One region of the Streptomyces sp. NPDC055749 genome, then DNA from elsewhere that is predicted to be linked to it. Evidence: riboswitches for the same ligand, from Rfam matches in the RefSeq annotation. Region 1 holds a riboswitch; each other region holds the start of a gene.
The links. Region 1 has a riboswitch for cyclic di-AMP ahead of ACWGO0_RS14295 (M23 family metallopeptidase). Riboswitches for the same ligand answer to the same signal wherever they lie in the genome.
Positions count from the first base shown of each region.

Region 2: another riboswitch for cyclic di-AMP. It lies ahead of ACWGO0_RS02920 (M23 family metallopeptidase); the one in region 1 lies ahead of ACWGO0_RS14295 (M23 family metallopeptidase).
Region 3: another riboswitch for cyclic di-AMP. It lies ahead of ACWGO0_RS35350 (transglycosylase family protein); the one in region 1 lies ahead of ACWGO0_RS14295 (M23 family metallopeptidase).

Region 1 covers NZ_JBSHFH010000015.1:99,862-103,700, forward strand. The annotation lists gene ACWGO0_RS14285 (HPr family phosphocarrier protein) at 1-128, shown strand, start outside; gene ACWGO0_RS14290 (GntR family transcriptional regulator) at 290-994, opposite strand; gene ACWGO0_RS14295 (M23 family metallopeptidase) at 1,247-2,062, opposite strand; cyclic di-AMP (ydaO/yuaA leader) riboswitch at 2,076-2,243, opposite strand; gene ACWGO0_RS14300 (M16 family metallopeptidase) at 2,465-3,839, opposite strand, start outside.
Region 2 covers NZ_JBSHFH010000002.1:239,267-243,105, forward strand. The annotation lists gene ACWGO0_RS02915 (PP2C family protein-serine/threonine phosphatase) at 153-1,307, shown strand; cyclic di-AMP (ydaO/yuaA leader) riboswitch at 1,591-1,744, shown strand; gene ACWGO0_RS02920 (M23 family metallopeptidase) at 1,756-2,799, shown strand; gene ACWGO0_RS02925 (aldo/keto reductase) at 2,952-3,839, shown strand, end outside.
Region 3 covers NZ_JBSHFH010000083.1:5,682-9,520, reverse strand. The annotation lists gene ACWGO0_RS35360 (cytochrome P450 family protein) at 1-10, shown strand, start outside; gene ACWGO0_RS35355 (transglycosylase family protein) at 130-1,101, shown strand; cyclic di-AMP (ydaO/yuaA leader) riboswitch at 1,392-1,563, shown strand; gene ACWGO0_RS35350 (transglycosylase family protein) at 1,567-2,277, shown strand; gene eno (phosphopyruvate hydratase) at 2,596-3,839, shown strand, end outside.

The DNA.
Region 1 (3,839 bases):
TCGGCCTGGGCGCCACCGGCGGCGAGGAGATCGTGCTCGCGTCCGAGGCGGACAACTCCGAAGCCGCCCTGGACCGCCTGGCCAAGCTGGTCGCCGAGGGGCTCGAGGAGCTTCCGGAGACCGTCTGATTCCAGCCGATTCCGGCCGGAATTATTTCTGCGATCGAGTCGCGGCTCCCCCGACCGGGGGCCGCGACTTTTTCGTTTCCGGAAATGCACCGAGCGCCTCGAATTCAGGCAGCGCAAAGAAAGCCCTGCGGAATTAGCCTTCTTTGTATACGGCGTAATTGTTAATGGCGGACGCCCCCGATGTTTACGGCGTGTTGCGAAGAGCTCACCCGGGGCGGCGCGGGGGTGCGTCCGGGGCGGTCCGGGCGGCGGAGCCGGTGAGCCGCGGTGGCCCGCTCGGCGTGCTGGACGGCCAGCGCCCTGGCCCGGTCCGCGTCACCGCGGGCGACCGCGTCCACGATCGCGCCGTGCTCGGCCCAGGACTCCGCAGGGCGTACGGGCTGCTCGACCACGTACATCCAGGCGACCTTGTGCCGGAGCTGGGTGAGCAGCGCGATGAGGCCGGGGCTGCCCGAAGCCTGAGCGAGCGTCTCGTGGAACCAGCCGCCCAGCGAACGCAGATCCTCCCCCTCACCCCGCCGCACCCGCTCCTGCCCCAGCCTGACCAGGCCACGCAGCACCTTGAGATGCGCCTCGGTGCGCCGCTGCGCGGCACGCGCGGCGCCGAGCGGCTCCAGCAGCATCCGGACCTCCAGGAGATCGGCGGCCTCCTGCTCGGTGGGCTCGGCCACGCACGCGCCGGCGTGGCGGCGCGTGACGACGAACCCCTCGGACTCCAGAGTGCGCAGGGCCTCGCGCACCGGGACGCGCGAGACCCCGTAACGACGCGCGAGCAACTCCTCGGTGAGGCGGCTGCCGCGATCGAAGACACCGGAGACGATGTCATCACGGATTGCCGTGCATACCGAATGCGCGGGAATGCGCATGTCCGAACCTCCGCCTTAATCCCCGCGAAACGCGGCCGATCGACGCCTGTTCCGTGACTCTATTGCAATGAGCCCGAATTTCCGACGGCAGGACGGAATCAAGGGATATCTTCTGGCCACGGAAGCCTTCGGCGGACGGGCTTCGGACGATATGCACCGGGCGATACACGTCGGTGAAGGCGTCGGGTGATACGCCGAAGGCCCCGGCGGGGAGCCGGGGCCTTCTGGAAACGCTGGGGTGGGGCGCGCGGCTCAGACGTTCAGGCCGTGCGAGCGCAGGTACGCGACGGGGTCGATGTCGGAGCCGTACTCCGGAGTGGTCCGGGCCTCGAAGTGCAGGTGCGGTCCGGTGGAGTTGCCGGTCGAGCCGGAGATGCCTATCTGCTGACCCGAGGTGACGCTCTGGCCGACGGAGACGCCGATCGAGGAGAGGTGGCCGTACTGGGTGTACGTGCCGTCCGTCATCCGGAGCACGATGTTGTTGCCGTAGGCGCCGCCCCAGCCGGCCTCGACGACCGTGCCGGCGCCGACGGCGACGACGGAGGAGCCGGACGCGGCGCGGAAGTCCACGCCGGAGTGGCTGCCGGAGGACCAGAGGGAACCGCTGGACTTGTAGCCGGTGCTGACGGACGAACCGGCGACCGGGAGGTGGAAGGAGTTCAGCCGCTTGCGCTCGGCCGCACGGGCGGCGCGGGCCTCGGCCTCGCGGATCTCCTCGGCGCGGGCCTCCGCCTTGCGCTTCGCCTCCGCCTTCGCCCTGGCCTTGGCCTCCGCCTTCGCCTTCGCTTCCGCGGCGACCTTGGCCTTCGCCTTGGCGACGGCCTCGGCCTGCTGCTCCTGAGCCTTCGCCTGGGCGGCGATCTGGTCGGCGAGGGTTCCGTCGATGGCGACGGCCTGGGTCAGGCCGGTGTCGCTGACGGTACGGGCCTCGTCCGCGGCGAGGGCCGGGGAGGCCATCGTGCCGATGACGCCTGTGGTGGCCAGAGCCGCGATACCGGCGACCCGGGCGCTCTTGCGCGTCAGGCGGCTCGGGGCACGGTGCTTCCCGGTGGCACGGGTGAACGCCATGGAGGGGCTGATCCTTTCCTTCCTTCTCGCCTACCGGGTTAGCTGACGGGTTCGGAGCAGGAAGGTCTCCTACGGGCCTCTCCGTCCCCGAAGGAACGCAGACGTCCGATTCACCCCAGGGACTTCGTGGGTCCCCGGCTCCCCAGGCTCGCGCCTGACGGGGACTCGGCGATGGCTGCCCGGCGCCGCGGACGCGGCATGCACGTGACGGACAGCGGAGCCGACGCTAAACGGGACAACTTTCAATCACCAAACGGACAGGCTGTTTTGTAGTTCATCCCACAGGGCAGACAGGCAGACTCCCCCACCAAAGGGGACAAAAGGGAAGGACCCCGATGGGAAGTTGCCCACCGGGGTCCCTTTTGCGCGCTTTTGTACGTACGAAGCTGAACAGACCGATCGTCAGCCGCTGACGACCGACACCTCTCCGATGTCCAGTGCGCGGACGGGGTCCGCGATCTGCGAGGCGTCACCGACGAGCACCGTGACCAGCCGGTCCACCGGGAAGGCGTTGACGACCGCGGCCGTCGCCTCGACGGTGCCCGTCTCGGCCAGGCGGGCGTACAGCTGGGCCTGGTAGTCGTCCGGGAGGTGCTGCTCGACCTGGTCGGCGAGGGTGCCCGCCACCGACGCCGCCGTCTCGAACTTCAGCGGGGCGACGCCCACGAGGTTCTGCACGGCCGTCTCGCGCTCGGCGTCGGTGAGCCCCTCGGCGGCCAGCGTCCGCAGGACCTTCCAGAGGTCCTCCAGCGCCGGTCCCGTGGACTCCGTGTCCACCGAACCGCTGATGGCCAGCATGGCAGCGCCCGTACGCCCCGAGGGGGAGCCGGGGCCCGTCGAGCGCAGCACCTGCCCGAAGGCGCGTACCCCGTAGGTGTAGCCCTTCTCCTCGCGCAGCACGCGGTCGAGACGCGAGGTGAGGGTGCCGCCCAGGCAGTACGTGCCGAGGACCTGGGCCGGCCAGACGCTGTCGTGCCGGTCTGCGCCGATGCGGCCGATCAGCAGCTGTGTCTGGACCGCGCCGGGACGGTCCACGATCACCACCCGGCCGCGGTCGTCGGCGGTGATGGGCGGGACGGGGCGGGGCTCGGCGGCGTTGCCCGACCAGTCACCGACGGTCTCGGCGAGGAGCGCGTCCACGTCGACCCCGGTGAGGTCGCCGACGACGACCGCCGTGGCGGTGGACGGACGGATGTGCGCGTCGTAGAAGGCGCGCACGGCCGCCGCGTCGATCCGCTTCACCGTCTCCTCGGTGCCCTGGCGCGGACGCGACATCCGAGCCGTGGCGGGGAAGAGCTCCTTGGAGAGCTGCTTGGCCGCCCTGCGGGCGGGGTTGGCCTGCTCGTGCGGGATCTCGTCGAGCCGGTTGCCGACGAGCCGCTCGATCTCGCTCTCGGAGAAGGCGGGCGCCCGCAGCGCTTCGGCGACAAGCCCGAGCGCCTTGGTCAGCCGGGAGACCGGGACCTCCAGGGAGACCCGGACGCCGGGGTGGTCGGCGTGCGCGTCGAGCGTCGCGCCGCAGCGCTCCAGCTCGGCGGCGAACTCCTCGGCGGAGTGCTTGTCCGTGCCCTCGGAAAGGGCGCGCGCCATGATCGTGGCCACGCCGTCGAGACCCTCGGGCTCCGCGTCCAGCGGCGCGTCGAGGAAGATCTCCACCGCGACCACCTGCTGGCCGGGGCGGTGGCAGCGCAGCACGGTGAGACCGTTGGGCAGGGCGCCACGCTCGGGTGCGGGGAAGGCCCAGGGCCTGGCCACGCCCGCGGTCGGCTGCGGGTGG
Region 2 (3,839 bases), on a different contig from region 1:
CGGCGGGCCCTGAAGGCCGGCTCCGGCACGGCTCCTCCCTTTGGCCGATGACGAGTCGCCGCACGGCGCGGCTCCGGTCAGCCTGGGTGGGGCGCGGTACCGTCCGCAACCGTAGACGGACCGGCAGGAGAACACAGGTGGGGAAGCGGGACATGTGGCGGCGCGGAACTCCCGAAGGAGTCCGTGCCCGCCGGTTCGTCCGCGTGCTGCCCGCGCTGATGATCGCGGGCGGGGCACTCTTCGACGTCACGACCCCGCCCACCTTCACCCCCGTACCCCTCTTCGTGGCGGCACCCCTGATCGCCGCGCCGTTCTTCTCGCGGGCCAGCACCCTCCGGATCGGTGTCGCCTCGGCCGTTGCCATGGTGCTGCTGGACCTGTACAGCCGCTCGCTCGATCAGGTCGAGCCCGTCATCGAACTGGCCACCGTGATCACCGCCGGGCTGCTCGCCCTCTTCATCAACGGTGTCGTCCGGCGGGGCAACGAACAGCTGGCCTCGGCGCGGGTCATCGCGGAGACCGCCATGCGCGCGGTGCTGCCGAAGCCGTCCGACCGCATCGGCGGGCTGCACGTCGCGGCACGTTACGAGGCGGCTCAGGCGGACGAGTACGTCGGCGGTGACCTGTTCGCCGTCGCGGACACCCCGTTCGGGGTGCGGCTCGTGGTCGGGGACGTACGGGGCAAAGGGCTCGACGCGGTCGGGGCGGTCGCGGTGGTCATCGGGGCGTTCCGGGAGGCCGCCGAGCAGGAGCGTTCGCTCGAGGGCGTGGCGCAGCGCCTGGAGCGGGCGCTGGCGCGGGAGGGGACGCGGCGCGGCGGCCTCGATGCCATGGAGGGGTTCATCACCGCCGCGCTGGGTGAGATCCCGTCAGGCGCCGGCCTCGTGAGGATCGTCAACAGGGGGCACCCCGAACCGATCCTGCTGCACGCGGACGGCAGGCTGGACGTCCTGGTGTCGACCTCGCCCGCGCTGCCGCTCGGGATGGATCTGGGTGTGTGGCCGGACCGGGCGGACGAGTGGGCGCTGCCCCCGGGTACGACGCTGCTGATGTTCACCGACGGCCTCTCCGAGGCGCGGGACGCGGACGGGGTCTTCTACGACCCGGCGGCCCGGCTGCGCGGGCGGATCTTCCCCGGTCCCGAGGAGCTGCTCTCCGCGCTCACCGACGACGTACGCCTGCATACGGGCGGAAGGTCCACGGACGACATGGCGCTGCTCGCGGTCGGCCGGCCCGCGGAGGGGCAGCCCGAGCGGCGGCGCACCGTGAAGATCGTGGGCCGGGGGAACGCCGGGGGTGCGGAATGAGCCATTGGCTGACGAGCCGTCGGCAGAGCCGCGCGACGGCCGCTCCGGTACGGGACAACCGTCCGTAACCGAAGGGTGCCGCTCCGCATAACATTTGACGCAACGTCAGAAATGAAATGACGGATGAGGGGTGTTCAACTCGCCCGATTCCACCCGGTTGTATCCCGGTAAGTCCAGGCCAAAGTCACGAACGATCACCCGGAACAGCTTGGAATCGGGGCCGTGTGTCTATTAACGTTCGATAACGCAGCGCGGTTGTCCCAGTCGTCGCAAGAGGCGGCACCGTGCGCGAGCGCCGAATTCCGCAAGGAAACCGGGGAACCACCTACATGGGGTGAATCGGGCCACCTGTGCCTCGCAAGAGGCAGAGCGGCCCGTAGGAGACCTTCCTGCTCCGAACCCGTCAGCTAACCCGGTAGGCGAGAAGGAAGGAAAGGAGTGCGCCCACGTGGCGTCCAACAAGCCTGCCCCCGAGGCCCCGTCACCCTTCGCCACCGATACTCTCGGCGGCCAGGACCGGACCTGGGAGGAATGGAATCCCACCGAGGAGTCCATCCGGCCCGTTCGCGGCAGGCATCGCGTAGCCAAGCAGCGCGGTCTCGCTCGTAGCTCCACCGTCCTCGGGGTCGGCGTCATCGCGGCAGTCGGTGCCGGTGGCATGGCCACCGCTCAGGGCAAGCCGCCGGTCTCCATATCTCTTCCCGATTCCATCGCGGACAATCTGCCCGACGCCAAGTCCATTCCCGGCGTCGGCTCCTTGATGTCCGACGACTCCGGCGCGAAGGACACCGCCACGGTGGCCGCGTCGTCGCCGCTCACCACCGCCGGCATCACCACCGCCGAGGCCGAGCAGGGCACGACCGACGCCGGAGAGGCGCTGCGCACCCGCATCCTCCAGCAGGCCGAGCAGCAGCAGGCCAGTGCCGACGCCGAGGCCAAGGCCACCGCGGAGAAGGCGGCAGCCGAGAAGGCCGCCGCCGAGGCCAAGGCCCAGCAGGACGAGGCCGAGGCCAAGGCCGCCGCCGAGAAGAAGGCTGCCGAAGAGGCCGCCGCGCGCAAGGCGGAGGCCGAGCGGCTCGCCAAGCTGGCCGCCAGCTACACCCTTCCGGTCTCCTCGTACACGATCACCTCGACCTTCGGTCAGTACGGCAGCATGTGGTCCTCCGGCCAGCACACCGGCCTCGACTTCGCCGCGGGGGCGGGCACACCGATCAAGGCCGTCAAGGGCGGGACCGTCACCTCGGCCGGCTGGCACACGTCGTACGGCTACCACACCGTCATCGAGCTCGAAGACGGTACGGAGGTCACGTACAGCCACCAGTCCTCGATGAACGTCTCCGCGGGCCAGCAGGTCAGCACCGGCGACGTCATCGGCCGCGTCGGCTCGACCGGCAACTCCAGCGGGGCCCACCTCCACCTGGAGGTCCACACCCCGGGCGGCTCGGGCATCGACCCGATGAGCTGGCTCCGCAGCAAGGGCCTCACGGTCTGAGACCCGGCAGCTGAGACACCGTGTCCTGATTCCAGGGCGCACCTGAACCCCGGCAGCCCTGACGCACACCCCCCGACGTCAGGGCTGCCGGTTCGCCGTTTTCCACGCCGGGAAACGGAATAGGGTGCCTCGGGGACGGGGTTGCACCACTCATGACTTCTCTGCGCACGCTCGGCTCCTCCGGCCTTCAGGTCTTCCCGCTCGCACTCGGCGGCAATGTCTTCGGCTGGACGGCCGACGAAACAGCGTCGTTCGCCGTACTGGACGCCTACGCGGCGGCGGGCGGCAACTTCATCGACACCGCCGACTCCTACTCGGCCTGGGCGCCGGGCAACGAGGGCGGCGAGTCGGAGACCGTCATCGGCAAGTGGCTCGCCTCGCGCGGCAACCGTTCCGAGATCGTCGTCGCCACCAAGATCGGTGCCCACCCCTCGTACAAGGGGCTCTCCGCCGCCACCATCAAGGGCGCCGCGGAGGAATCACTGCGCCGGCTCGGCACCGATCACATAGACCTCTTCTACACGCACTTCGACGACGAGACCGTCCCGGTCGAGGAGATCATCACCGCCCTCGACCAGCTGGTGAAGGACGGCAAGGTGCGCGAGATCGCCGCTTCCAACATCAGCCCCGAGCGGCTGCGGGCCTCCCTGGACTTCTCCGAGAGCGAGGGTCTCGCCCGTTACGTGGCGCTGCAGCCGCACTACAACCTCGTCTCACGCGACACCTACGAGGGTGCGCTCCAGGACACGGCCGCCGCCGCGGGCCTCGCCGCCGTCCCGTACTTCGCACTCGCCTCGGGCTTCCTCACCGGCAAGTACCGGGCTGGGGTCACGGTCGAGAGCGCGCGGGCCGAGAAGGCGGGCCAGCACCTGGAGTCGGAGCGCGGGCGGAAGGTTCTCGCCGCGCTCGACACGGTCGCGACGGAGCACGGTGCCGAGATCGCCACCGTCGCCCTGGCCTGGCTGGCGGCCCGTCCGACCGTGGTGGCGCCGATCGCGTCGGCCCGCACTGTCGAGCAGGTGCCCGCACTGGTCGCCGTC
Region 3 (3,839 bases), on a different contig from region 1:
AACTCTGTGACTTTCACGTGATCTCCGCTGCATCGACTTGTGACACACGTTCGAGTCCCGCTAGGTTCACCGTTCACCACAGCAGTCACATAACAGCAGTCACTTGTCAGTCACACGGAAGGCAATCCCATGGGCTCCGCGAACGGCAGACACCGTCGCCCTCGCCAGGCACCCGCCATCGTTGTCGCCGCAGGCGTGACGGGATCGGCCATCGCCATCCCGCTGCTCGGTGCGACCGGTGCGCACGCCGCCGACGCCTCGACCTGGGACCGGGTCGCCGAGTGCGAGAGCGGCGGCATGTGGAGTGCGGACCTGGGCAACGGCTACTACGGCGGCCTGCAGTTCTCCCAGGACACCTGGTCCGCGTACGGCGGCTCGGCGTACGCGGCCCGTGCCGACCTCGCCAGCCGCTCGCAGCAGATAGCGGTCGCGGAGAAGGTCCTGGAGGACCAGGGCCCGCAGGCGTGGCCGAGCTGCGCGGTGATTTCCGGGCTCGCGCTGGACGGCGCCCTGCCGGGTGTCGACCCGGGCGGCGTTCCCTCCGCCGAACCTTCGGACGGGCTGTTCCCGTCCGAGGATCCGTCGGGCGAAGCCACGGATGAAGCGGCGGACGAAGCGAACAACAAGGACGAAGCCGATAAGTCCGGCAAGCCCGGCAAGGGTGACGCGACGGACGGCACGGCGGAATCCGGGGACTCCGGCTCGTCCGCCTCTCCCGCACCGTCCACCACGCCGTCTCCCGATGCGTCCGACGCCCCTGCGGGCACGGACGAGGGCGGCGGCAAGCACCGCGGCACGCCGGCCCCCGAGGCGACCCAGGACGCGGACAAGGGCAACGGGCGCGACTCCGGCGGCCGACACGCCTCGCGCGGCGACGGCGAGGCCCGTGACGCGGGTACGGCGAGCCCCGACGGCGACTACACCGTGCGGCCCGGCGACAACCTCTGGGCGATTGCTGACGCACAGAAGGTTCCCGGCGGCTGGACCGAGCTCTACGAGGCCAACAAGGGCGCGCTCGGCTCGGACCCCGACCTCATCCTTCCCGGCCAGAGCCTCGATCTGGGACAGCAGGGCGGCGCGGAGAGCTCCAAGCGCAACTGATCCAATTCGGGAAAACGCCCCAAAATCGGGGGTAGTTCAGGGACCTATGTCCACTTATGCGTAAGTGAGACATGGGTCTCTTTGCTTCAACTGGCGTGTCGCGTCCGGCTGTCCCGCCCGCGCCCCTTCCGACCTGCGGAAACGTTCATTCCGCTGAGGCAAGTAAGGCACGAATGGCCGGTATGTCCCTCTTTGAATGTCGGGGTTGCCTATGTTTACGGTCGGAACCGCTCGCACCGCGGGCCCCGTCGACCGTCACGCCGAATCCTGCCGTCGGTCGAAGGGAACAGACGCGTAAAGCGCCGTAGGCAGGAGCGGGGGACCCAGGTAAGCGCCGGGCCCGATCGTCGAGAGACGACCGAGGACCGGCTTGGGGTGAAGTCGCACGCAAGGACGTGCGGCCGGGCAACTCACTTGGCCCGAACCCGACAGCTCACCTCGTAGGCGTCGGTGAGGAGAAGCTCCATGCTGTTTTCCAGCAAGGCCAAGCACCGCCGCCCGTCCAAGGCCGTCCGTGTCGCCACGCTCGCCGGTGTCGCCGGTGCCGCTGTCGCCGTCCCGCTGATGGGTGCGACCGGCGCCTCCGCCGCCTCCGTCTCCACGTGGGACGCCGTCGCCCAGTGCGAGTCCGGTGGCAACTGGTCCATCAACACCGGAAACGGCTACTACGGCGGTCTGCAGTTCTCGCAGTCCAGCTGGGCCGCCGCCGGTGGTACGCAGTACGCGTCCCGCGCCGACCTGGCCAGCAAGTCGCAGCAGATCGCCACCGCCGAGAAGCTTCTCGACATGCAGGGCCCGGGCGCCTGGGCCTGTGCCGGTGCCGGCAACCTCACCAACGACGGTGTGGACCCGGGCGTCGACACCTCCTCGGACAACGGCGACGAGCAGCCGCAGCAGCAGGCCCAGCCGGAGCGTCAGGCCGAGCAGCCCACCACGCGCAGCGAGCAGCGCACCGCCCCGAAGACCGAGGCGCCGAAGACCGTCACCACCCCGACCGGCGAGAAGGTCGAGAAGGGTGACGGCGAGTACAAGGTGAAGACCGGCGACACCCTGAGCAAGATCGCCGAGAAGCACGACGTCAAGGGCGGCTGGGAGAAGCTGTTCGACCTGAACGACGACATCGTCAAGGACGCCGACCTGATCTTCCCGGGCCAGCAGCTCCACCTGACGAAGTAATACCTGGGATTCTCCTCCCCCCGGGAGGGTGTCCGGCGGCATCCCTCCCCGCTCTGCTCCCCGACCCGGTGCGCTCTCCCCCGTGCGCGCCGGGTCGGGGTCTTTTCCGCACGCGTGTGTGACGTTGATCGTTTCAAGTGTTGTAGTTACTGGCCAGTAAATTTCTGGCCCTTTGACCGTGAATGCATGCCCTTGGGTCCTTTTTCGTCCCAGGGGACGGGCGCCGGGCGGGCCAACGGGGCCCAGCCGGATAGGCTCGTGCCGCAAGGCCACAGTGACCCTGCACAACCAGTGTCAGATCCCAGAAGGAGATGCCTCGTGCCGTCCATCGACGTCGTCGTAGCCAGGGAAATCCTCGACTCCCGGGGCAACCCCACGGTCGAGGTCGAGGTTGGCCTCGACGACGGCAGCACGGGACGTGCTGCTGTTCCGTCCGGCGCCTCCACCGGTGCGTTCGAGGCCATTGAGCTTCGCGACGGTGACCCCAACCGCTACATGGGCAAGGGCGTGGAGAAGGCCGTCCTCGCCGTCATCGAGCAGATCGGCCCGGAGCTCGTCGGGTACGACGCCACCGAGCAGCGCCTCATCGACCAGGCGATGTTCGACCTCGACGCCACCGAGAACAAGGGCTCGCTCGGCGCGAACGCCATCCTCGGCGTCTCGCTCGCCGTGGCCCACGCCGCCTCGGAAGCGTCCGACCTTCCGCTCTTCCGCTACCTCGGCGGCCCGAACGCGCACCTGCTGCCCGTTCCGATGATGAACATCCTGAACGGCGGCTCGCACGCCGACTCCAACGTGGACATCCAGGAGTTCATGATCGCGCCGATCGGCGCCGAGTCCTTCTCCGAGGCCCTGCGCTGGGGTGCGGAGGTCTACCACACGCTGAAGAAGGTCCTGAAGACCAAGGGCCTGTCCACCGGTCTCGGTGACGAGGGCGGCTTCGCGCCGAACCTGGAGTCCAACCGCGCCGCCCTGGACCTCATCGTCGAGGCCATCAAGGAGGCCGGTTACGTTCCCGGCCGCGACATCGGTCTCGCGCTCGACGTCGCCGCGTCCGAGTTCTACAAGGACGGCAAGTACGAGTTCGAGGGCAAGTCCCGCTCGGCCGCCGAGATGACCGAGTACTACGAGGAGCTCGTCTCCGCGTACCCGCTCGTCTCCATCGAGGACCCGCTGTACGAGGACGACTGGGCCGGCTGGAAGACCATCACCGACAAGATCGGCTCCAAGGTCCAGATCGTCGGTGACGACCTGTTCGTCACCAACCCGGAGCGTCTGGCACGTGGCATCGAGGAGGGCTCGGCCAACGCCCTGCTCGTCAAGGTCAACCAGATCGGTTCGCTGACCGAGACCCTGGACGCCGTCGAGATGGCCCAGCGCAACGGCTTCAAGTGCATGATGTCGCACCGCTCCGGCGAGACCGAGGACGTCACCATCGCCGACCTCGCCGTCGCCGTGAACTGCGGTCAGATCAAGACCGGCGCCCCGGCCCGCTCGGACCGTGTCGCCAAGTACAACCAGCTGCTGCGCATCGAGGAGATCCTCGACGACGCGGCGGTGTA